Regions from separate parts of the Enterococcus sp. LJL90 genome, predicted to be linked through region 2. Evidence: riboswitches for the same ligand, from Rfam matches in the RefSeq annotation. Region 2 holds a riboswitch; each other region holds the start of a gene.
What was found. A riboswitch is a leader RNA that binds a small molecule or an ion and turns the genes downstream of it on or off. The one in region 2 is predicted to bind thiamine pyrophosphate.
Positions count from the first base shown of each region.

Region 1 (10,913 bases), 620 kb from region 2:
GCAAAGGTGTCCTCGTGGTGATGAATGATGAAATTCACACCGCCCGCTACGTAACCAAAACCCACACCACTAATGTAGCAACTTTTCGCACGCCAACATTAGGACCAATCGGCATCATCACCAAACTCCATATTCGTTTTATGCAGGAACTGACTGGCAGTGACCGCATCGATATCCAAGCGGTCAACGGGCTGATTCCCATCGTCAAAGGTTACGCGGGAATGCATGGAGATTTGATTGAAGCCCTCTCCGAATCTGCAATCGACGGCTTAGTCATTGAAGGCTTAGGCGCTGGCAATCTACCTCCGCAAACTTTACCGGCCCTCAAAAAATTATTGGCTAAAAAAGTGCCCGTTGTGCTCGTTTCCCGTTGCTTTAACGGCATCGTTGAACCGATTTATGATTATCAAGGTGGCGGTCAAGAGCTGCAGCAATTAGGTGTCATCTTTTGCAATGGCATCAACAGCCAAAAGGCCCGCTTAAAATTATTGATTGCCATTAATAGCCAGTTGCTGGCCGCTGAACGGCAAGAGTTTTTGGAGGAATAGTAAAAAAACTTCAAAAAATTGTGAAAGTCGTGAAACGAAAAGCTAGCCTAACTAGCTGGCTTTTCAAAAGTCACTTCAAGATACAATTTTCTGAAGTTTTTTATTTATTTTATTGGCTCCCAAATAAAATTCGCTTCACAGCAAAGCTCGGTCCCCAGCCGAATTTCATGGCGGGTCAAAAGCTGTCCTTCTTTTTCAACAACTTCCACTAAGCTGTCCACCGTCGCACCATATTCAACCTCTTTATCAAAACGAATGTTGACGCTCAACGGCCGGTGCTCGACTAAAAATTGGTAGTCCAGTGCGTTAATCATCCAATTGAAATAAATTGAATTGTTGACATGATGATTGCTGTCAATATCGTAAAAACGGACCCGAAACGGTAGCGTCTTTCCTGTCTCCACCTTTTCAATTGCTGGAAATCGGCGAATTGATTTTACTTTGGTACTTTCATAAGGGGCAATGACCTCATCCGGCACACTGGTCACTTTGCGGGCTGCCATGTCCATCAAGACAAACACCGACTCAATTGCCACGAGCTCATTGCCAGCTGCATCATGAAACCAAAAGCTGCGATAACAGAAAAATTTATTGTATTCTTTGGCCTCCGTAGTAACTTGGCAAACTTCGCCGACTGTCGGCATTCTTGTGATAGCAATTTGATAATTGGTAATTACCCAACCTAAGCCCAGCTGATGGATATATTCATTCCCTCGATTAAACAACGCACTCTGATCTTCTGAAACCTTCACGGCAACACTTAAGAGTGCTGGAAAGGTCATCTGCTGATTGACATCACATTCATAAAAGGTTACTTCATGCTCTTTTGTATATTTTTTAGCCACAAACCTGCCTCCTCTTTCCTAATCGCAAATTTTGCGACAAAACTAAAGCTTCAATTCATTTTAGCAAATCTAGGAAACTATCAAAAGAAAATCCGAAAAAAAAATCGCTTTTACACCTATTTTTGAAAGGATTTCAAAGTTAGTGCTAGTTAAATCCCGGCTGTTCGCTTTTTGCCAACTGCAAAATCTTTTTTTCACTGTTGAAGCAGATTGTTTCGATAAATATGATTTGTTTGCTATTCTTTTACAAGGAGAGGAGGGAGAAAATGATTTTCTTGCATATTGTATTAGGAATTATTGCCTTTGCTGCATCCGTTAGCCTTGTAGTTGGTTTCCGTGATGTGATGGATCAGTTAAACGGCTTGCAAAAATTTGGTATTATCGGCTCTTTTATCGGAATTATCGGTTCCGCAGTGTTAGGCTTTATGTCTGCCAAAGTGGATATCAGCTTAATTTTCTTAACGTTAGCATTATTAGCAGTCTTCACGATTGTTTTATTTAAGAAAAAAGCACCAAAACAAGATTAATTTTTGCACTTATTTTATAAACTGCTAGCAAACAGTTGGCTTATCTTGAGAAACCTTTTCTAATTTTTTCACTTTATCGACCTTCAAAGATTGGTAAAGTTTCAAAAATTTTAAAACGGCTTTTCTCCAGATAACCACCGCAGCTAGTGGTTTATTTTTTTGCTTATTCTTGACTTCAATCTGACATCTGTTAGCATACTACTTAGCAAGACAAATAAAAAAATTTCTACTAGGGGCGCCTGCGGGCTGAGATAAACAAAAGTTTAGCACCCTTAGAACCTGAACTGGTTAGGACCAGCGGAGGGAAGTAGAGTTTAAGCAAGCTGAGGGTCTATCTGTAGCTGACTTAAACATACCATCCTGCGTCACGTCTTTAGAAGGACTTGAGGAGGATTTTTTTTATGAGAGTTACTGAAGAATTGCGCTTGGCAACAGAAGAAAGTTGGCAAAAAAGTTTACATCATCCTTTTGTAAAAGGAATTGTTCAAGGTGATTTGCTTCTGGAAAAGTTTAAATTTTATATTTTGCAGGACATTTATTATCTTAAGCATTACGGCAAAATCCATGCTATTGCTGCTTCACAAGCCGAGGATTTTGCTCTGACAGCCGTCTTGGCCGAAAAAGCCAAGCTGACTGCTGAAGCTGAGTTAACTGTCCATCAGGAGCACGCAGAAATTTTGAATATCAGTCAACAGGAAATTCAAGAATTGAAACCAGCTCCTACGGCTTATGCTTATACCTCGCACCTTTATCGTGCCAGCATGAGTGGCAGTTTGGCCCACACGATTGCGGCAATTCTCCCGTGTTATTGGTTGTATGCAGATATTGGTAAGACCTATGTCACAGCGCAGCCGGCACCAAAAATTTATCAGAATTGGCTGGCGACCTATGCCAGTGATTGGTTCCAAACCTCAACACAGGAAATGATTGACTTAATGGATGAATTGGCTGCTGACTTAACTAACCAGCAAAAAGCCAAAATTAAAGAGGATTTTATTCTTTCCAAAGAATACGAACTAGCTTTTTGGGAGATGGCCTTCACCGGCGAAACTTGGTTATCAGAAAAAAGCTGAAATTAATTAAAAAAGTGCCCACAAAAGTCAGTTTTGAATGCTAACTTTTGTGGGCACTTCTCGTTGGTTAAATTTTTTATTCTTCACTGCCCATTGCTTTACCTGCAAAAGCTGCCAGTGCTCCACCGACTAATGGAGCTAGTAAAAAGACCCAGTAATGACTGAGAGCCGTACCACCGGCGAACAATGCTGGTCCTAAGCTTCTTGCGGGATTTAAAGAGCCGCCAGTTAAATTCAAGGCCACAATAATTAAGAAGGCCAAGACTAAACCAATCGCAATTGGTGCCATTTGCGCATTACCAAATTGTTTGCTGGTGACCATTAAGATAACAAAAATAAATAAGAAGGTAATGATTACTTCCACCAAGAAAGCCATTCCTGCACTGATTTTTGAAAAATCATTTTGCCCGTATTGACCACTGTCTAAACCTAGGGCTGAAATAAAGATGGATAACACACCAGAAGCAGCGATTGCTCCTAAAGCTTGCGCAACAATATAAATTAGACCATCTTTGACTGACAATCTCTTATTAATCATCATTGCCATTGAGACCGCCGGATTAAAATTCCCACCGGAAACGCCGCCTACCGCATAGGCCATAATCGTGATGGCTAAACCAAAGCTCAAGCCAATTGCTAAAGTATCGCCTTGGGCAATCACAACTGTGCCGGTTCCTAAAAACACCAACATAAAAGTTCCTAAAAATTCTGCAAAATACTTTCTCATCGCTTCCACACCTTTTCTTAAACTGAAATAATTGCAGAGTTAATATAACACAAGTTTTAGAAAAAATTAAAGGATAAGCCTTTGCGAAAGCGTTTTAAATTATCTTTAAAATAGTAATTAAAAGCGAACGTTTTCTTTTTCTGTTTCTTTTAAATAAATGAGAAAATATAACATTTTTTTTGATAAACAAAAAATACTTAGCAGGTCAAGACCATAATAATTTCTCCATTGTCCGGATCAATTTGATGTGTATTCACAAAACCAGTCGCTTCATAAAATTGAAAAATTTTTTTATTTTCCCGATGAACGCTTAAAAGAATCTGAGTTACAGACCAATTTTGTTGCAAGTAATCAAGTAATTTTTTCATAAATCTTTGGCCGTAACCCTGATGCTGAAATTTTTGATCAATCATCAAGCGGTCAAGCCAAATTGTCTTCGTTTTTTCATCAAAAGCCCCCACCATCGCAAAGCCGACAATGATTTCATCATCTTGCAGAGCTAGAGGAAGCCAATTTAGCGATTTGTCATAAGCCGCTTCTAATAAAGAGTCTTTATTTGTTTCAATATAATTTTTTTGGTCAGTTGTTACTGACAAATTTGCTACCACACGCCAATTTTCCTCGGTAATTTCTTTTAGATATAGGATAAAAAACACTCCAATCTGAATTTATAAAACAGTTTTTATTTAAAGATAGCACAAGTTTGTCTTGGAAATGAAGTGTTAAGTTAGTTTGCTAATTTTATTGCTCAACACCAAAAAAAATTCTGAAAACGGCGAACTAAGCAAACGAAAATCCGGCCAATTGAAACGGAAATCATCGGCCCTTGTAATCTAAGTCAAAATGCAAGTTCATTTTTCCAAAGGACTCTGAAACAATATTTGTCGTTGATTTCAATTTTTAATAAAAAATTAGACCTGCTAAAGCTCCAAATGAGTTTTAACAGGTCTATCATTTTATAAATTTGGCCCTTTTTCTTTAACTAGGGTTCAAAAACCTTATTACGCTAACGCTCCCATTGGATCCCATGGAGCCAAAACAGTTGGTTTGGCATCAAAGGCTGCCAATTGCTCGTCAGATAAAAATTCTCGACGGACAACGATTTGATACGTGTATTCATCCATCCAGGCATCGCTCATTACGAAGAAGCCTTTGTCGCCGACTTTTTCACCCCAGCTATTTTCAACTTTCCATTTAGTTGATCGGCCGTCAACGATGTCAACTCCAGTCAAGACCATTGCATGGGTCATCAAACTTTCACCATAATCCAAACGGTCCGCTTTGGTCATCGTAAAGCTAGTGTCAAAAAGACTATTCATGTCATAGGCATCTAATGCCATGATACCAGTATCACGTTTTGAAGATTGACCGACATCGCAACCAAACCAAACGGATTCCCCTTGTTCCAATTGGGCAATCGCTAGCTTTTTAAAGGTGCTCATATCAACGTTCAGATATTTTACAGCTTTAGCACCGACCACATTGCCGAGCATTTCTACTGTATAAGATTTGTTGTAAGGCTTATCGGCAGTTGGTGCATTGATGATGCTGACATATTGATCCAAATCAACGCCAACATATTTATCATAAAAACTCTTCGGTGTTAAGCCGCGATCTAAATAATAATTTTTATCGGCATCTCGGTATTCAAAGTCGAAGGTTTCCGGTGGTGTGCCTAAAGAAATTGCCAAGAAATTATAAACGCCCTCTAGCATTTTTTCTTTGGTGGCTTGGATTTCTTCACTAGAGGCACCATCAGCCACTAATGTCCGCAAGGCAACGGCATCTTTGCGTAATAATTTATTTAAATAGTTGTTCAAATCCCGTGAGCTTGAACTATTTTTGCTTTCCGGCATAGCAGCTTTCGGCACGACGCCGTATTTTTGGAATAAGGCCACAATCATATCCCATTGGCCGCCATCTTGTTGGGGAGTTGCCAGTAAAAAGGCAACCTTGCGACTAGTTAATTCTTCTTTAGCAGTTGCTAAAATATTTTCATAGAAGTAATTCGCCTTTTCATATTTATCCCAAAAGAAAGTGTAGTTTTGCGATAACTCAAAATCTTTTAAGTCAAAGCTATTGATCATTTTGTGGCGGAAAGTATTCAATGCCGCAAACATCCAGCAGCGGCCAGATTGCATTTGATTGGCAACTTTACCCGTTGCTAAATCTGTTGAAAATACCGGCACGTTATTGACGTTGCCTTCTAAAGTTTCTCCGCTAGCACTGATTCCATTTTTGACGACAGCTCTTTGTAGGGCAGTTTGTTTGTCATTTTTGGCAAACGCAGCAGCGAAGCCAGCTGTTAATTCTTTTTTAATTTCTGACATCTTTTCCATTCCTCTCAATTTTCGTGAACTACTGATTGCCAGTCTTTACCGGATTTTTTCGATAGCGTCTGGCTTCATACCATTTCATCTTACTCTTTGCGCTGATAGATTTCAATCATTAACTGCACACAAAAAGGCAGAAAAAACTGCGGTTAACAGTTTCTCTGCCTTAATGGGTAAATACTTTCGATAATGCCTTACTCAATATATTCAGACTCATCTAAAGCCTTCATTAACAGTCCTAAACGGATAATACCAATTTTATTTTCATCAGACGCATATTTGCGGGCATTTTTTAAGGTGAGGGTTTTAATCTTCCGTTCTTCTTCCTCTGCCTCATCAATTCTTAATTCCACATTGTTTAAAGCGTCGCAAATTTCATCCTTCGTATAGAAAACCGTATCATGGGTCCGAATTTTTTGACGTTTGGCTTCCTTAGTTAAAGTAAAAGCCAATTTTAAGCGCATATTTGTTAAATCCTTCAATGGGCCTTGGGCTTCGGTTGTGCGGTAGCTGCGAATCTCCTGTTGATTAACGCCAGTGTGGCGGGCAATTTCATTGCTGCTAACATCTGATTCTAATAGACGTTTGACTAAAGTTGGATTGACTACAAATGATTCTCTCATAACTTTTTACCTCCTTTTTCTTTATACTTTTATTTTACTCAGATTGAATGAAAGTATTAGTTTTTTGATTGTCAGACAGATTTTATCATAAAAAAGAAATATAAAAAGATAACAAAATAAAAAAACAGCTATCTTTTCAGACACCAGAAAAATCGTTATGAAATAAGGAATTCAAAACAACTTTATCTAAAATTTCTGCTTTTAATAACACGCCTCTAGGATAACATCACGACTTTTCTATTTTTTTATTGTCTCTGAAAAAAAAGAAAACCGCTCCCATGAAAATTGGGAGCAGTTTTACCTAGTCTTCAGGCATAAAACCATATTGTAAAATCATTAATTCGCGACGCAAGCGCTGAATAACCGGCGCTAAATCTTCAACAGTTCTCCATTCAGGGTGCAGAGCCAATTCTTTTTGAATTCGCTGGGTTTCAGCACTTAAAATTAAATTCAACAAATCATTGACCTCTTCTCGACTGATTCCTTCCTTCAAAGGAAGCTTAGCGGTTAAAGGCTCCACCAAGGTCAGACTTGTTGAAACGTCAGCTGCTAGTCGTTCAGTCAATGCTAGCTTCAGCGACTCAGGTAAGCTGTTCATCTCCCCATAAGCCCGCATTAAAAATTGAAATTGAATTGGAAAATCCAGCTGCAATTGGATTTTATAGGTCGTAGATTCTACCACCATCTCAATTAAATCATTGGCCTTTTGCCAAACGGATAAATCTAAATTGTCATAAAAAAAATGTGTGACATAATCATACGTTGCCAAATACAACTGACTTTTATTGCCAAAATAATGAAAGACTAAACCTTTTGAAACGCCAGCAGCTTTGGCTATGGCCTCTGTCTTGGTCTCTCTAAAACCTGCTTGACCAAATAGTTCGGCGCTCACCAAAAGCATGGCGGCTTCCTTTTCTGGATCTTTTTGGACTTCTGCCATCTCCTCACCCCTTATCCCTTTGATTGTAGCCAATTAGGCTAAGAACCAAACAACCTAGCACAGCTACTAATATTAAAAGAATTGGCATGAGGCTGAGCTCTTCAAAAGGCACATTGCCAATCCAGCCAAAAGGTGAAACATTATTTAAGTTGTCCGCTAAGTTTAGCAAAGGACCAAACAATTTGATTAATGCGCTGAGACCTAAGTACCCCCAGAAAATCAATTTAAATTTAGGCAGGCAGCCAACAATCACAAAGGCAATACTCAAAAAGAACAGCACCTCTGGTAAGCAGCCAGCCACAGTTTGCCAAAAATAACTTAGCGGGATTTTATTTTCTAGCGTAGCATTTCCTGAGAAAAAAGTTCCGCTGATAGTCGCCAAATAAACTAAGACAGCCTGCAAAGTGCCAACAAATAAATAACTCCCAATTAATTTAGTGCGGGAAGTTGCCGAAGCGGCGATTAAATCTAAATAGCCTTTATCTTCATCTTTGACTAAGCGAAAGACAATTAGCGCACCACTAATTGCGGCTAAAATGACATAAAACACACTGACAAAGCCGATAAAATTTAATAATAAATCTTGGTTTGCAGCATCGACTTGGCCGACGCCTAACAAAGCTTCATAAGTCGGATTGGTTTTGATAATGTCGCCTACAGTATTAAAAATCGAACCGTAAGCTGCCCCCAAAACAACACCGCCCACCAGCCAACCCAGCAGACTATTTCTTTCTAAACGAAGCACTAATGCCAGTGGAGAATTTAACCAGCGACTCGCCTTATCTCTCCCTTGGCGGCTTTCAATTAAGCCGCTGCCAATATCGCGATTTTTTACCAATTGCAGCGCTAATATCCCCATGACCGCTGCCAATAACAACATCAAAAACACTGGCAGCCAATTGTCTACTGTGTAAATTTTTGTTTTTTGCAGCCAGCCAAAAGGAGAAAGCCATGTAAATTTTGGATTGGCAATATCAGTCATCATGCGCATTAAATAAAATACGCCAAAAATTCCATAGCTGAGAAAATAACCACTGCGGGCATTATTGACGATTTGCGCCACGACTAGTGCAATAAAACCAAACATCACACCGACTGCCGCCAGCACGCAGCCCATTAAAATATCGCCAGCATTCGTGGCCCCATTTAAACGAGCTGCTAGCAAACTCAAATAAAAGAGCAGTCCCATGACAGCATTGATTAAAACAATTTCAACTCCCGTGGCTACCACTTGGGAAAGACGAGCCACTGAACGGGAGCGAACCATTTCCAACAGACCACTGTCCTCTTGCGCCCGTGTGTTGCCGATGGCCAGCGAAATATTCATGAACACAACGAACATCCCCATAAAGACTAACATTTCTGACGCAAAAACATTCGCCGTCGTGTAAGGGGGCTCAGCTGTAAATTCACCGAACATCGAGACCATTGCCGGCAATTTTAGCGTGGCAATAATCGCTTCGATATCTGTCTGAGTACCGAATAAAGTATTAAATTTTAATGCAGCCGCCGCAAAAAGGCCGCACAGCACCACAATCCACAGCTGATGGCGAAACCGATTTTGTTTAAGATTGATTTTTAAAAGATCCGTCACATGATTAAGCATCTGCGGACACCTCACCATAATAACGTAAAAATAAATCCTCTAAGGTTGGTGGTGTGGCGGTGATGACCAAGACCGCTTTACTACTAAGATAATTCATAATGCCGGTCATTTCTTCTTGATCAACTGAAAAAACAGCTTCTGTCTCAGTAGTATTATTGAAGCTGACTTTGTGAACACCTTTTTGCTCTGCTAGCTCTGTCATCGGTTCTTTAGTAGTCACAGTCACTTCCATACGAGTCAAATGGCGCATCTCCGCCAAGTCGCCGCTTTCGATAATTACCCCTTCGCGAATAATCGCAATTTTATCGCACATTTTTTCAACCTCAGATAAAATGTGGCTGGATAATAAAACACTTTTGCCAGCTTTTTTTAGATTAAAAACCTCTGTTTGAAACGATTTTTCATTTAGTGGGTCTAAGCCAGAGGTTGGTTCGTCGAATATATATAAATCCGCCACCTGTGACAAAGCGGCAATCAAGGCAATTTTTTGGCGATTGCCTTTAGAATAAGTGCGGGCTTTTTTCTTAGTGTCCAATTGAAAAATGCTAATCAAACGTTCTGTCTCGGCATTGCGCTGCTGATTATTTAAGCGTAAGAGCAAATCAATAATTTCACCGCCAGTTAGATTGGGCCACAAATAAACATCCCCTGGCACATAGGCCACCCGCGGATGAATTTTCATATCATCCCGCCAGACATCTTCACCAAAAATAGTCGCTGAACCGCCACTTTTTTTCAACATGCCTAACAGCACACGAATCGTCGTCGATTTTCCCGCACCATTTGGCCCAATAAAGCCGACAACTTCCCCTTTTCCCACAGTGAAAGTCACATTTTTCAGCGCTTGGAATTTACCAAAGTTTTTTTGCAAGCCTTGAATCTCAATTATATTTTCCACTTTGATCACCTCTTCTGCTTAACAATACTCTTGATTGACTTTCAAGTCAATGACTTGCGGGTCAATCAATTTTAAAATAAAAAACTAGAGAAAACCACAGTCAAAACTGTGCATTTTCTCTAGTATTCCGTTTATCAAAATTTCTTAGCAACAAGTCAATTTTGAAAAAATCATTTTGATAGCTTCTTTAATTAAAAAGCTGCCTTCATGATGCGGATGGCCCGTTCAACACCATAATCAGTCTCTGCATCAAAAACTTTATCCCACTCAAAATTTAAAAGACAAATACGTTCGTCCAAACTGCCATCCCAACGTGGTTGCAAGCCTGCTTCGGTAAACAACTCGACTATTTTTTCGGCAACTCGTAAGGCCTGCTCTTCGTCACCATTCGTACTGTGAAAAGCGAGATATAGTATGCGAGATTCCGAATCCAAAGCCCGTTCAATATCCTGCTGATGGCAAAAGCAATATCCTTGGCGGGGAATCTGCTGCTCTTGCATAAAACGAACAACTTCTCCAACATCTTCAAGTCCTTCACTGATATCAAAGCCAGCAAAATCAATCGCAATAATGCCTTGCTGATTCAATTGATCGAAAATTTTCCGCAGCCGCAAATAATTCATTTGCTTGTCAGCTGAATGAGCTTGCTGAACTGCTTGAGTGATTTCCTGAATCGTTTCTCCAGATGGTTTTGGTAATTCGTAATCTTCGAAAATCTCACTTAGATACTCGGTCGCTAATTCTTGTATTTCGCTAACCGAAAAATAACCACTATTGATGGTAAAATTTAGCG
Region 1 covers NZ_JBXPBQ010000001.1:930,523-941,435, reverse strand. Annotated here, with positions in the region: gene AC1Z3S_RS04300 (asparaginase) at 1-548, shown strand, start outside; gene AC1Z3S_RS04295 (acyl-ACP thioesterase domain-containing protein) at 653-1,393, opposite strand; gene AC1Z3S_RS04290 (hypothetical protein) at 1,660-1,920, shown strand; TPP riboswitch at 2,142-2,243, shown strand; gene tenA (thiaminase II) at 2,322-2,993, shown strand; gene AC1Z3S_RS04280 (MIP/aquaporin family protein) at 3,070-3,720, opposite strand; gene AC1Z3S_RS04275 (GNAT family N-acetyltransferase) at 3,918-4,328, opposite strand; gene AC1Z3S_RS04270 (C1 family peptidase) at 4,722-6,050, opposite strand; gene AC1Z3S_RS04265 (hypothetical protein) at 6,248-6,676, opposite strand; gene AC1Z3S_RS04260 (TetR/AcrR family transcriptional regulator) at 6,978-7,616, opposite strand; gene AC1Z3S_RS04255 (ABC transporter permease) at 7,621-9,222, opposite strand; gene AC1Z3S_RS04250 (ABC transporter ATP-binding protein) at 9,215-10,120, opposite strand; gene AC1Z3S_RS04245 (DUF6891 domain-containing protein) at 10,312-10,913, opposite strand, start outside.
Region 1: linked by a shared signal. The riboswitch ahead of tenA (thiaminase II) and the one ahead of thiW (energy coupling factor transporter S component ThiW) in region 2 are both predicted to bind thiamine pyrophosphate.

Region 2 (10,913 bases):
CGATTTTGATAATACGTAATTTCATCCTGCGTGATTATCCCATTAAAAAAACTCATTTGCGTGGTCATTGGGGCCAGCATCAAGGGATTGCGCAGTATTACGCCATTTTTCAGTGTCACCGGTTGATTAATTTTTGTCATGCAAATCGCTCCTTTTTTGAATACTACAAATCTAGCATGAAAAAAAACAATCAGCAAAAATTTAGTCTGCTGATTGTCAGGTCGATTACATATTTTCTTCTATTATAAATTCAACCGCTTCACTTGGTTGGGCCCAATGGTTGGTTGGGCCGTGACCATGTCCCACTGAGATTCCCTCAGAAATTGCGCCTTGAATAAATTCTTTGGCAATAATGATTGCAGTTTCTAAGTCGGTCCCTTTAGCTAATTCTGCGGCGATGCAGGCCGAGAAGGTATCTCCGGTCCCGTGGGTATTTTCAGTTTCCACTCGGGGTGTTTTCAGCCAAAATGCTTTTTGATTGGCCAATAAAATAAAATCGGCAGCCTGTGGATCGGCACTATGCCCGCCTTTGATGATTACATTTTTAGCGCCTATTGCTTGAATATCTTTAGCCGCTTGAATCATCTCGGCGGCTGTTTTAATTTCTCTGCCTAAGATCACTTCGGCCTCCGGTAAATTAGGCGTGACCACTGTCGCAAGCGGGAGTAATTTTTCTTTGATAACAGCCACTGCCGCATCCTGCAATAAAGGATGACCACCCTTTGCAATCATCACCGGATCAACAATTAATGGTCCAAAATCATATTTTTTCAAATTTTCAACGACGGTTTCCACCCGCTCAATGTCTGCCAGCATTCCTGTTTTACAGGCTTTGATAGCAAAATCGGCGGCTAAAGATGCAAATTGAGCATCGATAAATGCGCTGGGAATCGCTAAGCTATCTTGGACGCCGTAAGTATTTTGGGCAGTCAAGGCCACGATAATGCTCATGCCAAATGCATGACGGGCTTGAAACGTTTTTAAATCCGCCTGAATACCGGCGCCGCCCCCAGAATCACTGCCGGCAATTGTGACGACTTGCGGAGTTTTATTTTGCATTTATTTCTCCTCCAATAATTCATTCATTTTTTGATTTAAGCTGCGGACTTTTTCGGCGACTGTATCTGCCTTCATAATCTCACTGACCACTGCGATACCAGCAATCCCGCTGCCTGAGAAAGTCTGTAGATTTGTTTCATTAATGCCGCCAATTGCTACCACCGGAATGGCAACCGTTGCTGTGATATCCTTCAAAGTATTTAATGGAGTGACAGGACTGTCTTTGGTTTTCGTGGGAAACATCGCCCCAACTCCCAGATAGTCCGCTCCACTGGCTTGCGCCTCTTTAGCCCGGGCCACGCTCTTTGCCGACACCCCTAAAATTTTATCGCCGATTAATTGTCGCGTCACCGATACCGGTAATTCATCATCGCCGATATGCACACCAGCGGCATCGACAGCCAGACAAATATCGACCCGATCATTAATAATCAAAGGAATCTGATAGGTGTCGGTAATTTTTTTCACCTTGACCGCTAAGTTAAAAAAATCGCCGGTGGTTAAGGTTTTTTCCCGCAGTTGGACTAAAGTGACGCCATTTTCACAGGCCTCTGTAATCACCGACAAAAATTGCTCCTCGGATAAATCAAATGCTCCTGTCACAAGATAAAGCTTCAGTAATTTTTCCATCTTCATAAAACACTCCCCTTTAACTTTTCAAACCAGAGCGACTGCTCCTTTAACAGCGCCAATTGATTGAGGGTCTCCTGGCGAAAATCAGCCAAAGCCTCTGGCGTTCCCAATGTTTGACTGGCAACTTCACCGCATAAATTGAAATAGGTCACAGCGGCCAGCGCTGCCACAATCGTCCGTTGCCCGCTGCCTAAAAAGGCAGCGGCTAAAGCACCGACAATGTCTCCTGTACCGGTAAAATTATCCAACTGCCAGACACCATTTTTCAAAAGCAGGCACTCATTTTTGTTAACCAATACATCCTGCACACCGGTTGCTAAAAAGATCGTTTCAGGATAATCTTGCGCAACTTTTTGTAGTGCAGCGGCTAATTCCTGTAGACCGGCCATTTCCTGATCCAATTGGCTGCCGTCAACGCCACGCCCATGGCTGGTTAACTGACAAAAGCGCCGCAGCTCAGATATATTGCCCTTCACAATTTGCGGCTGGTGCGTCATCAGTTGCCAAGCCAAATCGTAGCGCAGCTGACTAGCAGAAACGCCGACTAAATCAATGACTATTGGCGTCGCCTTTTTTTCAGCAAAAGTAGCGGCGGCTAGTAAATTGGCTTCCCGTTCTGGCGATAAATGTCCTAAATTCAGCAGCAAGCTATCATTTTGCTTAAAGAAATCAGCAAACTCCCGCGGGTCATCCGCCATCACCGGCTTGGCCTCGATATATAAGAGGGCATTTGCGACAGACTCACAGGTGATTTCATTAGTAATACATTGCACCAAAGGACTTTTTTTCAAAGGAAAAATTTCTGCTAGTGCTTTAGTGTAATCTTCAAGCCTTGAGTTTTCCATGGGATTTCCCTCCAAAAATTTGTTGAACACGTTTGAAACTAGGGAGCGGGCTGATTTTTTTCAGCAAAAGCCACGCAACGGCGGAACCAATCAGCGTTGCTCCGATAAACCTTGGTGTATAAATAAACCAATAAAGACTTTGGCTACTACCAGTAAAAAGAACCATCACTGGATAGGATAAAACTGAACCGAGAATACCTGTGCCGATAATTTCCCCCAGCATCGCTCCAATTGGTTTTTGAAATAGACGAAAGCCAATGCCTGCTAAGGCTGCTCCAAAAACTGCCCCTGTTAATGCTAACGGCGGAATGCCTAATAAGGTCATTCGAATGATGCCGCAGACCAGCGCCATCACCGTTGCAAAAAATGGTCCCAGCAAAACACCAGCGATAATATTCATAACGCTGGACATTGGTGCCATCCCTTCGATGCGAAACAGTGGTGATAACACGACATCTAGCGCAATCATCAGTCCTAAAAAAGCTAGGCGAAATACTTTTTGCGAATGGGTCATCTGTTCCTCCTTATTTTCCGATTTAACTGTCTTAGTTATTTCTTAGCTTAAATTTTTAGTTCAACAACAAAAAGCCATTTATTTTCTATTCACTTAGAAAACAAATGGCGGCTAGAAAAAAGAGGCAGCGACAATAGTCCAACAAAGCGCAACTTTCAAAGATTCTCAACGAATACTTGAAAATGGCTCCGTTAACAGATTAGCGTCACAGCCTCTGAAAAATTCAGTCATTGACATTTCCCTTCGGCAGTTTTAACTGCGGCAGGTTCAATGGGTATAATCTCAGCATAGTGCACCCCAAATGTTTCTTTATTTAATTGTTTTTAGTATAGCACAAGTCTGCTAAAGAAAAGCCAGTCTTTATGAAAAAGCCATCCAAGTCGGCTCCATCAAATTGCCATCAGGGTCTTCCACTTCCAGTTGAACCATCTGTTCTTCGGGAATCCCCATCTCTAAATGATAGAAATCGCCGCCATTAGCTTTGGCGGTTGCGGCAAATTTTTTGACTGCATCACCGCTAGCTAAACCAAAGGCTACCATCGATCCGCTGTGGGTGTGGGGATTGGCAATCTTTTTATCCCGAATAAAACCTTGGTAAAAATCATGGGTCAACAGCATAATCCAAAAATTATCGTCCCAGACTAGTGCCGCCGAATGCTCATTGGAAAAATCGCGATTTTGCCGAAAGCCTAGTGCTTCGTAAAAATTGATAGAACGAGTCAAATCTGTCACTGGAAAGTTTACAAAAACCATTGTACTCATCAGAACACCTACTTTTTTTAAACCAGTATCACAAGTTTCTGCCATTTTGTAAAAATATCTGCTTTGATTTTTTACTTCCGGCCATCCTTGAGCATCACAACAACGCGAAATTGGCGTTCAGGATGGCTGTCTTTATTGACAGCTTGAATAAAGGCTTCAAACATTTCGCCGTAGCCATAATATAAGAGCTGGCTGAGCACTTGATTTTTGCCCCTAGGTACATAGCCAATTTTCTTATCTTGATAATAAACCGCCACAGCTTCAGGATCGTGGGGATTGTCCGGTTCAGCCTGAAGGGTTACCGGCTTGCCCCAGTTCAACTCTTCTGCCACATGAATCCCATCCCAATAGGCAAAGCCGGCCAAATGAAAGTCGCTGAAATGGCGACTTGGTTCACTTTTTTTGAATTCATTCATCATTTTAAAAGCGCCTCCTTTTCTTTTATTATAACAAAAGTTATCGGAAGCGGTAGCATTCATCGGCAATAGCTGACTATTTTAAAAAAATTCCTACAACCTTTTTAGTTTTATTTTTCCCGCTGATAATGCAGCTCAACAAATTCTCCCATGATTGTCGTATCTACTAGCTTCAGACGTTGCTGATAGTCCGCCTCTTCAAAAAGGCGTTTGCCTTTGCCTAGTAAAATCGGGGTAATCTGAATCCACCATTCATCAATCAAGTCTGCTTGAATCAGCTCGGTCACGAGGCCACCACCGCCGACGATCCAAATCATTTTTTCCTCTTGAGCTTTTAATTGTGAAATAAAAGCAGCCGGCTCCTGCTTCACCACAATTGCATCGGGCAAGTCAGCCGTTAGAGTGTTGGAAAACACATAATTTTGCTTGCCGGGATTTAACGGCTCGCCGGCTAGAATCTTTTTGGTCTCCTGATAGCTGATGCGACCCATCACAGCCGAGCCAATTTTTTCGTAAAAGGCGCTGTAAGTTTCGACACCGCCTTGATTGGTCTCAAACAACCATTCCAGGCTGTCCTTTTGGTCTGCTAAAAAACCATCTAAACTGATGGCCCCGTAAAACGCTACTTTTGCCATTGCGCTCTGTCCTTTCCTGTCAAGTTTCTTCTATTTAAAACCCATTATCATCGGAAAAGAACCGTAACACAAGAAAAAACTATGACCAACAAAGTAGCTGCTGCTGAACTTACCAAGTTCTTTACCTGCGAATTTTTTTTGCAAGTAAGAACCTATTCAGCAAGTTGTTAGTGCTACAATCAAAGTCATAGTTTTTACCTTTAAAATTTCCAATTAAAGTAGTCTTTATGTTTCAGCTTCAAGGCTGATCTTCACCGGGATCTTGGCGACCATATCCTTTGGCAGTACGGTACACGCCCACTCCCAAAAGAAATAATCCTAAGCCAACTAGAGACAATTGGCCGACAGTATCACCGAAAAATGGCGTAATCCATAGATGCCAAGAAAAAACCCATGCTAAAGGAATCAAGGCAACAATGATCCACAATAATTTTTTTATAAGTGTCATCTTATCCCCTCCTATTTCATCTCAAGTGATTCAACTTCTTCTAATAAGATTGTTTACTAGCCAACTGTCTTTCCTTTTACAAAACAGTGGACTACAACAAACTGGAAAAACGGAACAAGTGCTCCTAATAATTTATTTCGCTATCAGGCACGTCATAATATTTATTAATCATATGATAGGCCGTAATCTGTAAAATTGTCATCAGTGGCAGCATTGCTGCTGATCCGACTGCCACCCACAATTGTGATTCCCGACCACTGGCAGCGTCCATAATCGACAGCGCGGGCCCGGCACTGTTCACAATTACATTGGGATACAAACCTTGGAAAATAATTCCCATAAAGGCGGCGATACAAACGACCGCCAGCCAAAAAATCAGCTGATGCCTTTGGCTAGTTCTCAGTAAGTAAGCCATGCTGAGGCTGCAAACTACTATAACCACAATTAAAAAGGTAATCGCTGCAAAATGGGTATTGAAAACATTGGTAGCATTTGCCAAAAGAATAACTTCAAGCACCGCAAGCACAATAAAAATTAGATTAACGACCCGCAATTTTTTGCCTAGTGAGGCCTGCAGTTCCGCTGAAACTTTTTTTATCACACGGGCTAAACCGATTTGTAGACAGGCAGCCATTAACAACAGCGCAGAACAAATCGTGAAGGGAGTGAAGACATCCCCCATCGTGATATAGATAAAATTATCGCGAATCGGCACGCCTTTTAAAATGCTGGAAAACACAATGCCTAAGATAAAAGGCGGAACTAAGCTGCCTAGGAAAAGTCCCCAATCCCACAGCCGATTATAAGTTTTGGAACGCCATTTTTTACGATAATCAAAGGCCACGCCTCTAAACATAAAGAAGACTAACAGCAAAATGAAAAACAGATAAAAGCCCGAGGTCAAGGCCGCATACCAATGGGGAAAAGCGCCAAAGACTAACGCCATGCCGGCCACTAACCAAGTTTCATTGCCACCCCAGACTGGTCCGGAGGTGCGGACGATTTCATCTCGGTCGCCGTTATCTTTGACAAAGAAGGTCGCCATGCCGGCGCCAAAATCTGTTCCTCCTAAGATGAAAAACATGGTCAACTCGATGGAGACTAAAATAAATAAGGCAAATTGTAAATTCGTTGGTGAACTCATGATTTACTGACCCCCTCAAAAAAATTATTTTCTAGGCTTGCCGGAGGATCGTAATTGCCGTGAATATTCGGCGCACCTTTTTTCAGCGTGCGATGGGTAATAGTCAGCACAGTACCGAGTAAAAGTAAATCCATGATGGCTAACAGCGTGACCGAGGTAATAATTTTAGCCGGTGTCATATCCGGCGAGACGGCGTCTAATTGGGTAAATATTCCATAGACGACAAACGGATAACGGCCGACTTCGGCAACTACCCAACCGGTGACGATAGTCACATAAGGGAACCACATACTGACTCCAAAAGCCTTCAGCAGGCGCGGATGTTCTTCGATTGATTTTTTCTTGCGATACAGTAATAATAAGCCCACCGTTCCCAAAACAACATAATAATACCCGGAATAAAACATCCAGCGCATACACCAAAAGAGCAGTGTTACCGGCGGATAATAGCTCATCTCGCCATCGTAAGAAGCCGCAACCTCTGAATCATATTTTTCATGATATGTTTTGGCAATCTCATTCATCCCTTCAGCTCCGCCGACAAAGGTTCCGTTGCCAAAATAACTTCCCAGCCCCGGAATTCCGATTCCGGTGGACGTATGCTCACTTTCATTAATCCAAGCGGCAATGTCCCACGGGGCGCCAGTTGTATCGCTGCCTTCGTTTTCATAGCGGCCTTCAACGGCAGCAAATTTCATCGCCTGTAACGCTCCGCTGGCAGTAATTTGATTGTCCCCCATCTGCTGTTGGATAATCGCAAATGGTAAAAACATCAAGACACCGATTTGAATTGATTTTTTAAAAATTTTGCGGTCACGCTTTTTGAGAATCTGCCATGCCGAAACGCCGCAGACCACGAGGCCGCCTAAAATCATAATGGCCCCTAAAACGTGAAGTGCCTCTGGCCAGTATTGCGGATTTTGGACTAGTGACAGCACGCTGTCTAAGCGCGCGCGGCCCCCCTCCATCGTAAAACCAACCGGATTTTGCATAAACGCATTGATCATAATGATCCAAACAACTGAAAATAATGAGGTAAATAAGAGCAGTGCTGCAAATAAAACGTGGAGCTTCTTGTTGATTTTCCCCCAAGTAAACCGCCATAGTCCGATTAGCGTGGATTCCATAAAGAAAGCCATAATCCCCTCCAACGCTAACGGAACGCCAATGACATCGCCGAAGAAGTAAGCGTATGCCGACCAGTTCATCCCAAATTGAAACTCCATAATCAAACCAGTAACAACACCTGTCGCAAAACTGAAAAAATACAGCTTTGCAAAAAACAAGGCTAGGCGGCCATAATGCTCGTTTTCTTTTTTGCCAAATACATAAATTAATTCAAAAATCAGTGTCGCCGCCATTAACCCAATGGTCGTCGGCACAAAAAAGAAATGCATAATCGCCGTCATAGCAAATTGAATCCGTGACATCGTCGTCACGAACATCATCGAACCAATCATAAACCTTCCCACCTTTCCCCTTTTTTGAAAAAACGCTTTCTTTACATCTTCAATAATACTACCATCTTCAAATTTAAGCTATTTTTTTTAGTTTGCAGACAAAAAATAATCTTTTTTATCATTATTTCTGTTTCATTTTTGATAAATCCCGCTAGAATACGGGTTAAATTCACCAAGACTATTCCTTAGTCCCACCTTTTTTGGTATACTAAAAAGTGTCTGTCAAGAATTGAGAATTTTTTTATGAAATTAGCATTTTCGTTTTCAAATTCATTTTAAAAATCCCGGTCGTTTGACTACTTTGCTAGTTAAATTATTTTTGACGAAAAACATGAGCTACATCAAAAATAGATATTGTCTTACAGGTGACAAATGATACAATAATAAAAGGATGAGCGTCGTTTCTTTCTATAATTAGGCGCTATTTTTTACATATCATTTGGCAGCGGAGTCTATCTTTAGTTAAACGTATTTACCAGATCGAATTATTTAATTAGGAGTTGAGAGAATGAAGTCAGCAGAAAAAAATCTTTTTGCGACAACGAAGTTAATTTTTAACAAAGACCGCATTATCGAGCAACGTCCTCTAGGAAATCGGGTATCTCCTTGGGGAACTAGTAATCTGCTATTGTACCTGGCAGTGTTACAGGATTTAGAAAACAACCGTTTGACCCCGACGCAAGAAATCGTCTTTTCTCAGGCTGCAGCCCAAGAAGGTCAAGCTTTGCGGGGAACACGGGCAACTGAAGGAGAAAAACGCTTATTAATCGACGTCTTAAACCAAGCGATTTCTTTAAATGCACCAGACTGTATTATGGCGTTATTTGAAGTCTACGGCAGCCGCAGTCAAGGGATTGACCGCATTAACCAACTGGGCAATGAGTTAGAAATTTCTTTCTTCTCCCGTCTAACTGGTACTGGTCGGAAAATCCAAGGCCAATTATCAAATGTTTTTGATTATTATAAAATTGGTGTGGCCTTTTTAAACTTATCTAAATCAAGCTTCCAATATATTGCCAACCGTGACCATGTCATCAATGGTCAATTGTATCCTGCGCAATCGGTTTTAGATAAACAAGGGATGACTTTAGCCAGCATTTTCTGGGGCACCGATCAATCTGACTGCTTTGTCTTTTATGAAGACCAACAGGAAGTTTTGTGCTCTATCGTAATCAACGGGGCTAGCTATGTGCACACTTCGCAATTAGCCTTTAACCAATTACCAGAAACTAGCGAGTTCGATGAAATTGAAATTGAATCACCAATTATCAACTTCTTAGGCGACACTTATTTCGGTGAATACTTTACAGATATTCGCCGCAGCAATCGGATTAAAGATGCGTTGCAAGAGCATGGTTACGCTCATTCTATGGCAAACTTAGCGACTAAGATGCCAGAAGATCAATTTAATATCGTGACCTATGAAGGTGTCTTAACAAAACCTGGGCAAGAAAGTACCTTAGCCCGCAAAGTCTTCTTATTTGGCGGCGACGAAAAAGCGACGGTTGGCGAATTAGCTCACCGCAATACGTCTTTAGTCAACTTAGGGACTAACCACAGCATGGACTTTGGGGATGAATCTTTAGGCGAAACCATTGACGCCTTCACTCATCAACACATCAACACAATCGGTGCTGGCAAAAACTTAGAGGATGCGTTGCGACCAATTGTCTTAACTTACAATTACCGTCAAAAAACGGCGATTTTCTCTGGTTATTGGTACCGCCGTTTTGTCGATGAAAACTATGATTTTTATGCCAACAAAGCCAAAGCCGGCGTAGCTGCTTTAAATGGTTTATTGCTTGAAAAAATCAAACAATTTAAGAAACAGCATCCAGATATTTTCGTGACCGTCTTAGCTCATTGGGGCAACAGCTTTGAAAATATTCATGAAGACCAAAGAGAAATTGCCCAGCAGTTAGTAGCTGCCGGCACTGATTTAATCTTGGGAACTGGCCCCCATAAAGTCCAACCGATTGAAGAAATCGACGGAACAACTGTGGTTTACAGCATGGGAAATGGTGTCTTCAACAGCGATGGAGAAGAATTTAAACAAACCGATGCTTTACCATACGGCTATTTCTTAAAATGGGATATTTCTAATCACAAGATTCAAACCTATCCATTTAACAACTACAATCCAGAAACTTTCTGGCAGCCAAGCTTTATCAAAGCGTCTGAACCAGGCAGCGTCTTCGCTGACTTGAAAACAGTCGATCCGGCGAATAAATTTAATCATCCAGTGATTGATCAAGAAGGCTATTTATTATTTGAATTCCCATTAAATAATGCGGAACCAAAAGATGAAAACCACAATCCAGTCTTTAAAGTGCGGGATGAATTTTCTAAATTATTTGAAGGCTATTTCTTAAATGAAAATCTTTTATATGATTTGAAAATTGATCACATCAGCTTTATGGCGCAAAATATTAAACAGCGGAAATGGCAAAACGTGGCCTTCTTGGCTTTAACGCCAGAAAGCCAAAAAGCTTTAGTCCCAGCTAACAACAACTGGCAGCCGGTCCATGGCAATCAAGACTACATGACTCAAGGCATCAGCAGCCAAGTCTCTTTAATTGTCACAGATGAACCAATTCAAGAATTGGCCAATGAAGTACCGCAATTTATCGTGCCAAATACTCTGCGCTTCGTTTACGAATATGCAAGTATGGCAGCGGAAAATTATAAGGGCGAATTGATTACAATTACTGGTAGCACCGGCAAAACATCAACTCGTTTAATGCTGTCTCATCTATTGAAGGACAAAAAGCCATTTGAAAATACTGGGAATGCCAATCTGCATTTACCAACGTTAAATATGACGTTAGAACTTGCAAGTCAACCGAAAGTTTCACTGTTTGAAGTTGCTGCTTCAGCACTGAACGGTCTAGCTTACGGAAATAACGCTTATCTATGGGAAAGCGAAGCGGCTATCTTCACTTCCTTTGGTTCTTCACCAGAAGCGAAGGGCGACGAGCAAAATCTACGGATTAACAA
Region 2 covers NZ_JBXPBQ010000001.1:311,711-322,623, reverse strand. Annotated here, with positions in the region: gene AC1Z3S_RS01470 (NADH-dependent flavin oxidoreductase) at 1-140, opposite strand, end outside; gene thiD (bifunctional hydroxymethylpyrimidine kinase/phosphomethylpyrimidine kinase) at 226-1,059, opposite strand; gene thiE (thiamine phosphate synthase) at 1,060-1,689, opposite strand; gene thiM (hydroxyethylthiazole kinase) at 1,692-2,537, opposite strand; gene thiW (energy coupling factor transporter S component ThiW) at 2,518-3,006, opposite strand; TPP riboswitch at 3,273-3,361, opposite strand; gene AC1Z3S_RS01445 (VOC family protein) at 3,412-3,813, opposite strand; gene AC1Z3S_RS01440 (HIRAN domain-containing protein) at 3,885-4,232, opposite strand; gene AC1Z3S_RS01435 (dihydrofolate reductase family protein) at 4,340-4,864, opposite strand; gene AC1Z3S_RS01430 (hypothetical protein) at 5,103-5,312, opposite strand; gene cydB (cytochrome d ubiquinol oxidase subunit II) at 5,437-6,456, opposite strand; gene AC1Z3S_RS01420 (cytochrome ubiquinol oxidase subunit I) at 6,453-7,928, opposite strand; gene AC1Z3S_RS01415 (CapA family protein) at 8,425-10,913, shown strand, end outside.

Region 3 (10,913 bases), 140 kb from region 2:
GTTTGTGGACTGACCAAGTACAAATCATACTCATCTTGAGCAATCTTTGTGGCCCCTTGCGTTGCGGAAGTCGCATCCAGTTCAATCTCTTTCCCTTGTTCTTTGAAATAATCAGTTGCTTTCTTGGCGATGACGGATGAAGACATTCCGCCGGCGCAAATAATTAGTGCTTTTTTCATAGTGGTCCTCCTTAAGATAAATGAGTAAAATATTATTAAAGCACGAGACTAAAAAAATGTCTCATTAGATAGAAAAAGCATATCAGAAAGCGTTTTCTTTTAGTATGTAAAAATTTTCCGTTTCATTACGGAAGTTGTTTAGAAGGTACAAAAAATAGAGAAAGAAGTGACTAGCAGACTTCTTCAAAATTTTTAAATGATTTTCAAAGGAAGAAATCTACTTCTTCACAAGCAATTTGCGCTGTTCTTTGTGCTAGTTTATAGTTAAATCAAGAAAGCAACGTTTTGTTGCACAGCTCAAAAGCGACTGCAATGAATTTTTGCCCGAATAGTCCTTGAAAACTTGATTGGAGGCAGTTTAAGATGACAGTAACCATTGGTGAACAATTAAAAAAGATTCGCAGCGAACACAATTTAACCCAAGCAGAGGTTGCTGAAAAATTAAAAATCTCCCGCCAAACCCTTTCCAAATGGGAGCTGGATAAAAGCCAACCAGATTTGCACAGCCTTAGAATTTTGGCTGCATTTTACAAATTTTCAGTGGATGATTTGCTTGAGGTGGCAAAGGAGCGAAAGAGGATGCTACAACCATTAAGCGCAACGGACTTGCAGCAAAGATTGTTGACGGCATTTAATAAAGATGCCGTTCTAACGGAGGAAAAAGAGCAGTTCGTCCAACAGTTTTTTACCGATAAATTAACCGTTGAACCTGATTTTTTTGAAAATTTGTATTGGCTGCAAATTGTTCAAGAAGCGATTATCCCCGGTTATTTCGGCCCATATGTACCAGTAAACAATGGGGAAGCCCAGCAATTTCTGAAATTATTTCCCGTTTACAATTATCAAATATATTGGCTGAATGAGAAAGGCATCGGTTCTTTCTCAATTATGGAATGGCTGGCTGAGGCCAAATTGCATTTCTTTCCATTTACAGATATGAAATATCTTGTCTTCGGGAAAGCCTACAGCACTAAACTGACAGCCGGCAATCCATGGGCTTATAGTTACCGAACCAAACAAGGCAATTACGATTTTGTTCCAATTAAAAACCCTCAACAGGCTGAGGATTTTCAAACGATCATGGCAAGTTTGGATTCAGGTGGGGAGTATTTTAAAGTCCTAACTGAACAGCCTATCATAAAATATATCACCTGAAAACTGCTTGTAACTGAGCAGTTTTTTTCTATATATAAATAGAAGTTTTAGGATTTTGATTGGTTGACGGAAGAGATGAAAGGAAAAAATTTTACTTAGAACAGGACAGTGTGTCAACTAGTTACATAAAAAGAAAAATTTTTTCGATCATAAGATAATAAAAATTAGCGGCTGCAGTTTTAATAGAACTGGGAATTTGATTAAACGTTTCAGTATTTGCAATGGGAGAGGATTTCTTCCTCAAAAGGAAATACTTTTAACTTTTTAAATAGTTATCTTAGGAACTGCTTTTATTGCAGTTTTTCGTTGCTATAATCTGAGAGGGTACACAGAATATTTAAGGATGAAAATAATTGCAATTAATTATAAATATAGAAATATAAAAAAATATTACTTTAAAACGGCCAAATATAAATTGACACTTTATTGTAAAGCTTTTAAAATTATTAGTGAATCATATCAAAAATGATATTTCTTATTTTTGATAATTAGTCATAGATAAATAAAAATCGGTAGATGTTTGCTTTTTTTTAAAGTTTTGTAATAGCAAGGAGTAAAAAAGGTAAATTTTTAGGAGGTGTTGTGGTGGCACATATAGGGATTCTTACGAAGGATGTTTTATCAGAATCAGATTTTCAAAATAAACTTCAACTATTGGGATATGAAGTTTTTTGCTCGAAAGTCATGTTTGAGAGTATTTTGAAGAGACGAGGGCAGAAGTATTTGGATATTTTCACCATTATCATAATTAGTCAAACTATTTTTTTGGAAGAAGAAATCCAACCAATTATTGCTGCGACAAAGGCTGCAGATGCTGTTTTACTTCAGGTAACTGAGGAAAATACAGCGAAGAATACTGTTGAACATGAGGAATTTGGGGTTTTAAAAAGAATCAGAAAAAATATTTCTTTAATTGAGTTAAAAGATATCATGACGGAAGCTGAAACAACTTTAGCTGAGCGAATCTCAAAGCAAAGTATTGAGATTCGCCAAGAGAAATTTTTGGATAGCTTATCCAAAAATGAGCGGAAAGTATTTATTATTTTGTTTAATGCACAGGGCAGTTTTATTGATCGAGAACAGTTAAGTCAGCTAATTTGGCCTGGTGAAGTGACAAATTCACGGTTGGTCCAACTTTCACAGCTAATCGCCAAAATTCGCAAGAAATTGGTGGGGGCGGGATTTTCTAAAGACAGCTTGAGTACGAACTGGACAAAAGGGTACGCTATATCCAACAAGTTGCAATCCACCCGTGGGCTTTAGAGAGCTTAGACAAATGAAAGTGAGCCCGTATTTTATTAAGGAGAAAATATCGTCTCCTATGCGGATATCCCGGAAAACTATGCCTACGTAAAGGATCGGGAACAGGTCGAGGAAGAATTGACGGCAGGTTTAGAAAAATTGGCCACTGCTGCGGAGTATGTCAACTAAAAAATCGAAATTTATAATACTTTAGATGTGGCTGCTAAAAATGGTAATTTTGGTCAACTATTAACCGTTGAGCTAGGTCCAGAAGGAATTCCTGCACGAATAACAGCCCGAGTATATGACAATCGAACATAAAAAATCCCTGCTTTTATTGGCAAGCACTGCCCTCAAGAAATCAAAATTGTTGAGGGCAGTGCACCAAATTGAAAGCAAGGATTTTTTTACTTCTTCGCCGAAAAAACCTGCGGTGCAGTCTTCACCACAAACAATGAAGGAGCTACTGAAACCAACACGCCTAAAACAACTGCGATGTAGATGGCGTTCATTAAAAAGCTGGCGCCGTTTAGCGTGAAGGAATACCAGTAAGGGCTCATGCCTTCGGGTGCGTAAGCGCCCCAGACGAATACGCCTGCCCAAAAGTGCCAGAACCAGCGGGAAAAGGCTGCGACAATGCCGCCAATCACAACGTATGTGATGGCTTTTTTTGTTTTGTCAGCACTGATAGCCTGCTGTACTTGGCGGGCGAAAATGCCCGCCATGCCGGCAAAAGCAAAGGCGAAGGGATATTCAAAAATAATTTGTGGTACTGATACCATATATTTCAGTGCGTTGCCGGAGACGATGCTTAAAAGGCCCCAGACAAAGCCGGCTGTTAGGCCGGGGATTAAGCCGCGGCGATAAGAATACAAAACTAACGGGACCATTCCCAGTGATAAATCTAAACTAGCGTTTAATGATTGCAACGGAATAAAAGACAAGGCCATTGCCATGGCCGCCACCAATGTTCCTTCGACCCACACACGAATATCCATTTTTTTCGACATAAAAAACCTCTCCTTTGGTCTATGCAAAGAAGAGGTTGGACGTGTCGTCTGACCATTACAATTCCTACGCTCGAATAACCGAAACAGGTACGAGGGTTTAGAGTATTACTCAATCTCAGCCACAAGGGCTCCCCTTTGCAAAGTTGTATTTAATTATGCATTTACTTTATCACAGATAATATGCTTTAGCGAGTAATTAATTTGCATTTTGGTTGATTAAATAATTTAAATCGTCATTTTCAATGGCGATTTGCCAGCTTTTTTCATTGGCGTTGTAAGTAATCGAAGCTGCTAGCTGCTCACTTGCTTGGGCTGATTGTGACTTCCAGAAGCGATCTTCCACAACGTAAATGGGTATTTTAAATAATTGATTGGTGTATTCCGCCTTATCAAAGCTAAAGGAAATTCCCTCCTGAAAGAGGTGCTTCAAGGTTTTCAGCTGACTTGTTGGAATCGGCTCAACAGCGCTGCTGCGGCGAAAAATCGAGCGGCGTTCATTGACCCGCGGCTGTAAAATTGTCGTGATTTTTTTCGCCAAGACTTGGAAAAATTCATCTAAGTAGCGGTAATAGGTCTTGCTGAAGTAGCCGCTACCATCGAAGTAGACAAAATTATTTTGCATTTTATAAAAAAACGGCGAACGTAGCGGATGCTGTGTGTGACCGAGATACAATAATTCAGAAATTTCAATCGGTGTTAATTCCTTGAGCATCGTCACATCATTAAAATCAATCCACTTGTTTTGGCTGCTGGGTCCCCGCCGTTGCCATTGCTGGCCGTAATTGATGACGGCCTCGGTCCCTTTAATCATCTTCATACCGGTATGAGATTCAAATTCCCCCATAGTTGTCGCGGTATCTAATAATAATAAATTCTTAGGCTGGTGGGTGATGGCAGCAAAAAAGTCGCTGGCATAGATGCCCCGCGTTAAAACGGTGTTATTCAATGTGTCGATGTGGACACAAATATTGCTGTTCAATTAAACCCCTCCCCATCCTAGATTATGCTAATTCTATTTTACCTTGTTTTCATTAAATTAGGTATTTCTTTTCTTTTAAGATTTTGTTACAAAGGAGACAAAAGTCAACAGTATTCTATCATTAAGCTGACGATTTTGCGGAAGAATTGGCGGCGAATGAAAAAAGAAAATTAAATTTCAGTTTTTGTGAAGGAAATTTTTTTAGTTTTTCAAATTTTTCACAAGGCTGTGAGACTATTCCCTGACAAGCGCAGTTTTACGAAATCTTAAAGGAAATGTGGTAAAATACCAATAAGAAAACGTTGGTTGTCTTAAGGGCAATCGACAGGAGGAACGGTCATGAGTAAGAAAAAGAAAGCTTCGGCTAAACGGCCGCAGCCAACCCGCAAAAGGAAAAAACGCAATCCGGTGCTCCGCTGGCTGTCGAATATTTTTCTGCTGCTGTTGCTAGTTGCCGGCCTGGCGTTAGTTTTTAATGAGCAGATTAAAGATTTTTTAATGGCCCGCAATACCGAGCAATATTCAATTGGTAATTATACGCGGGACGATATCGTTGAAAATCAGGATGCCCAGGCGACCTTTGATTATGATCAGGTTTCCGCCATTAGCACGGAGGCGGTTATCCAAGACCAATTTTCAGATTCGGATTTTGCGGTCATCGGAGCGGTAGCAGTGCCTTCAGTGGGGATTAACCTGCCGATTTTTAAAGGGGTTGAGTACAATGCCCTCTTTTATGGGGCTGGCACCACCAAAGAAAATCAAGTGATGGGAGAAGGCAATTACGGGCTGGCCAGTCACCGTGCCGCCAATGCTGATTTATTATTCCGTCCTTTAACGAGAGTTTCTGAAGGTGAAATCATTTATCTGACTGACTTAGAAAATATTTATACCTATACTATTTACAATATTGAAATCGTGCAGCCGACCGATTCCTATGTCTTAGATGATGTTCCCGGAAGAACGATTGTCACGTTATTGACCTGTGGCGATGGCGCCGGCACCAATCGGTTAATCGTTCAAGGTGAGTTGGCATCAGTAACCCCGATTGCAGATGCTACATCAGATATGACGGCGGCCTTTGATATTAGTGCCAACACGTATTAGTTGCAGATTAATTAAAAAAGTAACTGCCAAATGAAGAGCTAGGAGATGGACATGAAGTTTTCGCCACTTTATCAATCAGAAGCCACTCAATGGAAAAATCGTTTAAATCAAGGCCAACTCGTTTGGCCTTTTTTTGGCAGCCACAGCGAAGCACGTCGTAAGCTTATAGCCCAGTCAGGAAAGTTGGCGGCTGTTGTGGAAACAGCCAGCTGCCATTTCTTTTTCTCTTATCAAAAAACAGCAGAGTCCTTGATTATTGATAATCTGCTAGTGCTCCGCTGCCGCTCGCAAAAACAATTGCTGAGAGTGGTAGAACAAGTTGCCCGCTCTTTTTTCAAAAAGACCTTGATAATAGATTTTTCTCAGCGGCAGGTGTCTTTCCAAGACGATATTTTTAAACAAGCGGGCTTTCAAGAGACCGCTGACGGTTTGAGCAAAAAACTCGTTTATAAAAATGCCTTAGTTTTTGGTGGCGGCGGTTCCCACGGCGCCTATCAAGTTGGTGTTTGGATGGCGCTGACGGAAAGCCATGTGCCGATTCAGATTTTGACGGGAGCTTCAGTAGGAGCCTTGAATGGGGCGCTATTTGCACAGGGGGATTTGGCCGCTGCCAAAACCCTGTGGCAAAGAATGTCGACGGATCATGTACTGGTGTTTCCGAAAGCTAGCGAGCAGTCGGAAAACTTGCCAAGTCTACTGAGTCAAATCGGTTCTTTGACGACATCGGCGATCAAAAATCGCGGCGTTTCGGCGGAGCCGCTGCGGAACATCTTGCTGGATTTATACGATGCTGAAAAAATGCGGGAGACAACAGTTGATTTTCAATTTGTAACGACGGCGATTGCTGGACTGCGGGAGACCCGCATCAGCTATCAGCCAGAGTTTCAAAAGGACTGGGTTTCTTGGCTGTTGGCCTCGGCTTCATTTTTTCCGGCGATGGCCCTCCAGGAAATTGACGGCAATTATTATATGGACGGCGGTTATCGCAACAATATTCCTGTTGACATTGCCTATCAAAAGGGAGCGACGGATTGTTTTGTGGTGGACATTAAAGGTCCGGGGCTGACAAAACCGGTGCGCCAACCAGAAGGCGTCAATCTTTTTACCCTGCATTCGCCTTGGAGTTTGGGTTCATTTTTACTTTTTTCACCGGAGCGATCCCAAAGTAATTTAACGTTAGGTTATTTAGAGACCCGCAAATGTTTAGGCAATTTGCAGGGCTTTTGGTACAGCTTTTTGCCTGAGGAGGATTTGGAAAAAGAGTGGCAGCAGTTTTATCAGGAATTTACGGCAGCTATCCCCGGTAAAAAAATGGAGCGCAAAGAATTTCTCGACCGTTTCAGCAAAATTTACGGTCAAAAAGTCGTCTGGGAAACAGTTGGCCGCTGTCTCTTGGAATCGGCGGCCCGTTACACAGCGGTAGCCCCGACAGAAATTTATGATTATGCTACAATGAAGGCAGCAATTTTGAATAATTTAGCAGGGCAGAAGGTTCAGCTATATCAAGAGTTGTCGATTACCGAGTGGCTGACCAAGTATTACCAAGCGGCGGCCTTTTCTGATGAGGAACAGGTAAACCGGTTATTATCGGCGGCCCGGCAAGTGTCAGATGAGACGATTATTCCCTTGATGACGCAAGCCTATCAGCGCAACCCTTTAATGGCATTTTTTGTTTGCTACTTAATTTATTTAAAGAGAGGATCACAACAATGGCAGAAGAGTTTTCCTATGAAATCTTAGAAGAAATCGCTGTCCTATCGGAAAATCCGAAGGGCTGGCGCAAAGAATTAAATTTAATCAGTTGGAATGGTCGCCCGGCAAAATTTGATTTGCGGGATTGGGCACCAGATCATGAAAAGATGGGTAAAGGCGTCACCTTATCTAATGAAGAATTTAAGGCGTTGCAAGCAGCTATTAAGGCGATGGATTAATAAGGAGGTCCATGGTTTATGAAAAGTATGACAGGTTTTGGTAAAGCCCTGCAAGCAGATCAGCATTATCAGTTGGATATTGAAATGAAGAGTGTCAATCACCGATTTTTAGATGTTCAGATTCGTTCGCCGAAGCAAGTCAACCCTTTTGAGCTTTCGATTCGCCAATTGGTGAAGGAGCAGATTCAAAGAGGGCGCATCGAAATTTATATCAATCTGCGGGAAGTTGGGGCTGGCAGCAAAGAAGTACAGGTTCAATGGGAGCTGTTGGATCAGTTGCTGCACCGCTTAGACAGCGGCTTAACGGATCGCCAGATTGAGACTAAAAATTTGGCGGCAGCCTTATTGCCAAGTTTAGTCACCCAAGAGGATTACATTAAAGTTGTGGAAACCAATCAAGCTGCAGAATTGGAAGAACTGCTGTTGGCGACAGTGCAAGCAGCAATTGCCAGCTTGGATCAAAGCCGCCAAAAAGAAGGCGTGGGTATTCAAAAGGTACTACAGCAATATCAACAGGATTTCACTGTGATTAAAGAGGATTTGGCTAGCTTTGTCAGCGAATTTGAAGCTGATTTTCGGCAGCGTTTTGAAACAAAGCTGAAAACTTGGCTGGAGGATCATGTAGCCGAAGACCGGCTTCTGACTGAAATGGCGCTGCTGCTTGAAAGAGGCGACATCCATGAGGAGTTGGACCGCTTGACCATCCATTTGGAAAGCTTATCAGATTTATTGACCAAGGCAGAGCCAGTCGGTCGAGAATTAGATTTTCTGATTCAAGAGATGAATCGGGAAGTCAACACGATTGGTTCCAAATCAAGCCCGATTGAAATTAAAAATCGGGTGGTGCAAATGAAAACTATTTTGGAAAAAATTCGCGAACAAGTCCAAAATGTTGAATAAAAATCAGAAATTCAGGAGGAACCAAAATGAAATACTATGATGTGACATTCCACCAAGCAAACGGCCAAAGTGTAGTCAAAAGAAGTATCCCTTCAGAGCTGCCGGATTTTGAAACCTGGCAGGACGCCTGTGCCAAAGTGACAGACAAGGAGCTACATATCTTAATCAATAACGGCACGCAAATTGTTTTAAATCGCAATTTTATCGTCCGCATTGACATTGATGAAGTGGCTGACCCAATCGATAAGGATATCAAACGCCATGACGAGATTATGGGAGTCGTGAATGCCCTTTCTAACATGGGCTTCTAATGGGATTCTAGCGATTTTTTCAATTTGAAAAGAAAACCTTGAAAAACCACTGGAAAAAGTGCAAAATAGATAAAACGAAAAAAGATTAGCCAATGAAAGGACGTCCTCATGACAGAGCGTGGATTATTAATAGTATTGTCTGGCCCCTCAGGAGTCGGCAAAGGAACAGTGCGCAAAGCGATTTTTGAAAGTGATGACAATGACTTTCAATATTCTATCTCAATGACTACGCGTCAAATGCGGGAGGGAGAAGTCGATGGCGTAGATTACTATTTCCGCAGTCGTGAAGAATTTGAAGCGATGATTGAAGCCGGTCAAATGCTGGAATATGCCGAATATGTCGGCAATTATTACGGCACGCCTTTAACTTATGTCAATCAAACTTTAGATGAAGGCAAGGATGTCTTTTTAGAAATTGAAGTCCAAGGGGCAGCACAGGTGAAGGAAAAAGTACCAGATGGTGTCTTTATCTTTTTAACCCCGCCGGATTTAGCCGAATTAAAATCACGGATTGTCAATCGTGGCACCGATGCCAGCGAAGTGATTGAAAAACGGATGGAAGTTGCCAAAGCCGAGATTGAGATGATGGCTTTGTACGACTATGCAGTGGTCAACGATCAAGTTGAACTGGCGGTTGCCAGAATTAAAGATATTATTGCCAGTGAGCATTTCCGTGTGAACCGGGTAATTGGCCGATATGTAAAAATGCTAAAGGAGATTTAAAAATTATGATGTTAAAACCTTCAATTGATTCACTTTTGGATCAAGTCAACTCAAAGTATTCCCTAGTGATTTTGGCTAGCAAACGGGCCCATGAATTAGATGCTGGTGCGCAGGCCACTGTCGACAATTTTGAATCTGTTAAAAGCGTTGGCCAAGCCTTGGAAGAAATTGATTCCGGCAATGTGGTCAGCGATCCAAATCCTGAATTAAAACGGGAACGCTTGAAGATGGAACAAGAAGCCCGTCAAGCGCAAAAAGATCGGGAACAAAAAGAATTAGAAGCGAAAATTCGCGACGAACAAAGATAAAGCAGGCAATAAATGAGGTTGTGACACAAGCAAAAGCAGAGGGATATTTCCGAACCGTTCCTAGTTATACTGGGAAGTATTGTAAATTTGTGACAAGGACCAATTGGGATTTAGGCGACAGGCATTGCCTGTCTGTTTCCCTATGGACCACTGGACAAAAGCAATCAGGGTTGAAATTTCATCTGGCGAAGTCTTGTGGCGCAACCTCTTTTGTGCGTTTTAAGGCTAGATGGAGCATCTGATAAGCAGAGGTTTCTAGTTAACGGCACAGCTAAGACAAGGTATAATGAAAAGAAAACGAGGAGGTGGCCCACAATTGAAAAAAGTAGCAGAAGTGATTGTCGATGTGCCGACGATGCAGACGGACCAGCCTTTTACCTACGCTCTGCCCTCCTTTTTAGCGGAGACGCTGCAGGTGGGCATGCGGGTAGAAGTGCCCTTTGGAAATGGCAATCGGCATCTGCAGGGCTTTGTTGTGGCAATCAAAGATTCGTCCCCTGAGACCTCGGCAATTTCCTTGAAATCTATTGTGCGGACGCTGGACTTAGCGCCCGTTTTAAATACTGAGCAGCTGGCCTTGGCAGATTATATGAAGGAACAAACTTTTTCCTTTAAAATTACTTGCCTGCAAACGATGCTACCCAGTGTGTTAAAGGCCGAGTACCACAAGAGTATCGTGCCTGTGACAGAAGACCCTCAAGTGGCTGCACTCTTTCCGAATTTTACAGAAATCATGTGGGAGGAGGCAGAGGAGCGGGGGATTTTAAAAGAATTGCTGGACTTACGGAAAGCCGGCAAGGTTGATATTCGCTATCATGTTAATGAAAAAAATAAAGTTAAAACAGAACGCTTTGTGAAACGGGAAGCCACGCTGGAACAGTTACAAGAAATTCATGCCGGCCTGAGAAAAAATGCGCTAAAGCAGATTCAACTGATTGAGCTGTTGGCTGTGACAGAGCAGCAGTCTGTCAAATGGTATAAAGAACAAGGCTTGACGACTGCTGTCTTAAATCAAGGAGCACAACAGGGCTGGCTGAGTTTTTTAGAAATTGAAAGCTACCGGGACCCTTT
Region 3 covers NZ_JBXPBQ010000001.1:173,498-184,410, forward strand. Annotated here, with positions in the region: gene AC1Z3S_RS00805 (PTS cellobiose transporter subunit IIB) at 1-179, opposite strand, end outside; gene AC1Z3S_RS00810 (helix-turn-helix transcriptional regulator) at 543-1,334, shown strand; gene AC1Z3S_RS00815 (helix-turn-helix domain-containing protein) at 1,920-2,597, shown strand; gene thiT (energy-coupled thiamine transporter ThiT) at 2,984-3,586, opposite strand; TPP riboswitch at 3,631-3,731, opposite strand; gene AC1Z3S_RS00825 (hypothetical protein) at 3,783-4,565, opposite strand; gene AC1Z3S_RS00830 (class A sortase) at 4,905-5,669, shown strand; gene AC1Z3S_RS00835 (patatin-like phospholipase family protein) at 5,715-7,409, shown strand; gene AC1Z3S_RS00840 (YdbC family protein) at 7,379-7,600, shown strand; gene AC1Z3S_RS00845 (YicC/YloC family endoribonuclease) at 7,619-8,500, shown strand; gene AC1Z3S_RS00850 (hypothetical protein) at 8,527-8,811, shown strand; gene gmk (guanylate kinase) at 8,920-9,534, shown strand; gene rpoZ (DNA-directed RNA polymerase subunit omega) at 9,540-9,842, shown strand; gene priA (primosomal protein N') at 10,159-10,913, shown strand, end outside.
Region 3: linked by a shared signal. The riboswitch ahead of thiT (energy-coupled thiamine transporter ThiT) and the one ahead of thiW (energy coupling factor transporter S component ThiW) in region 2 are both predicted to bind thiamine pyrophosphate.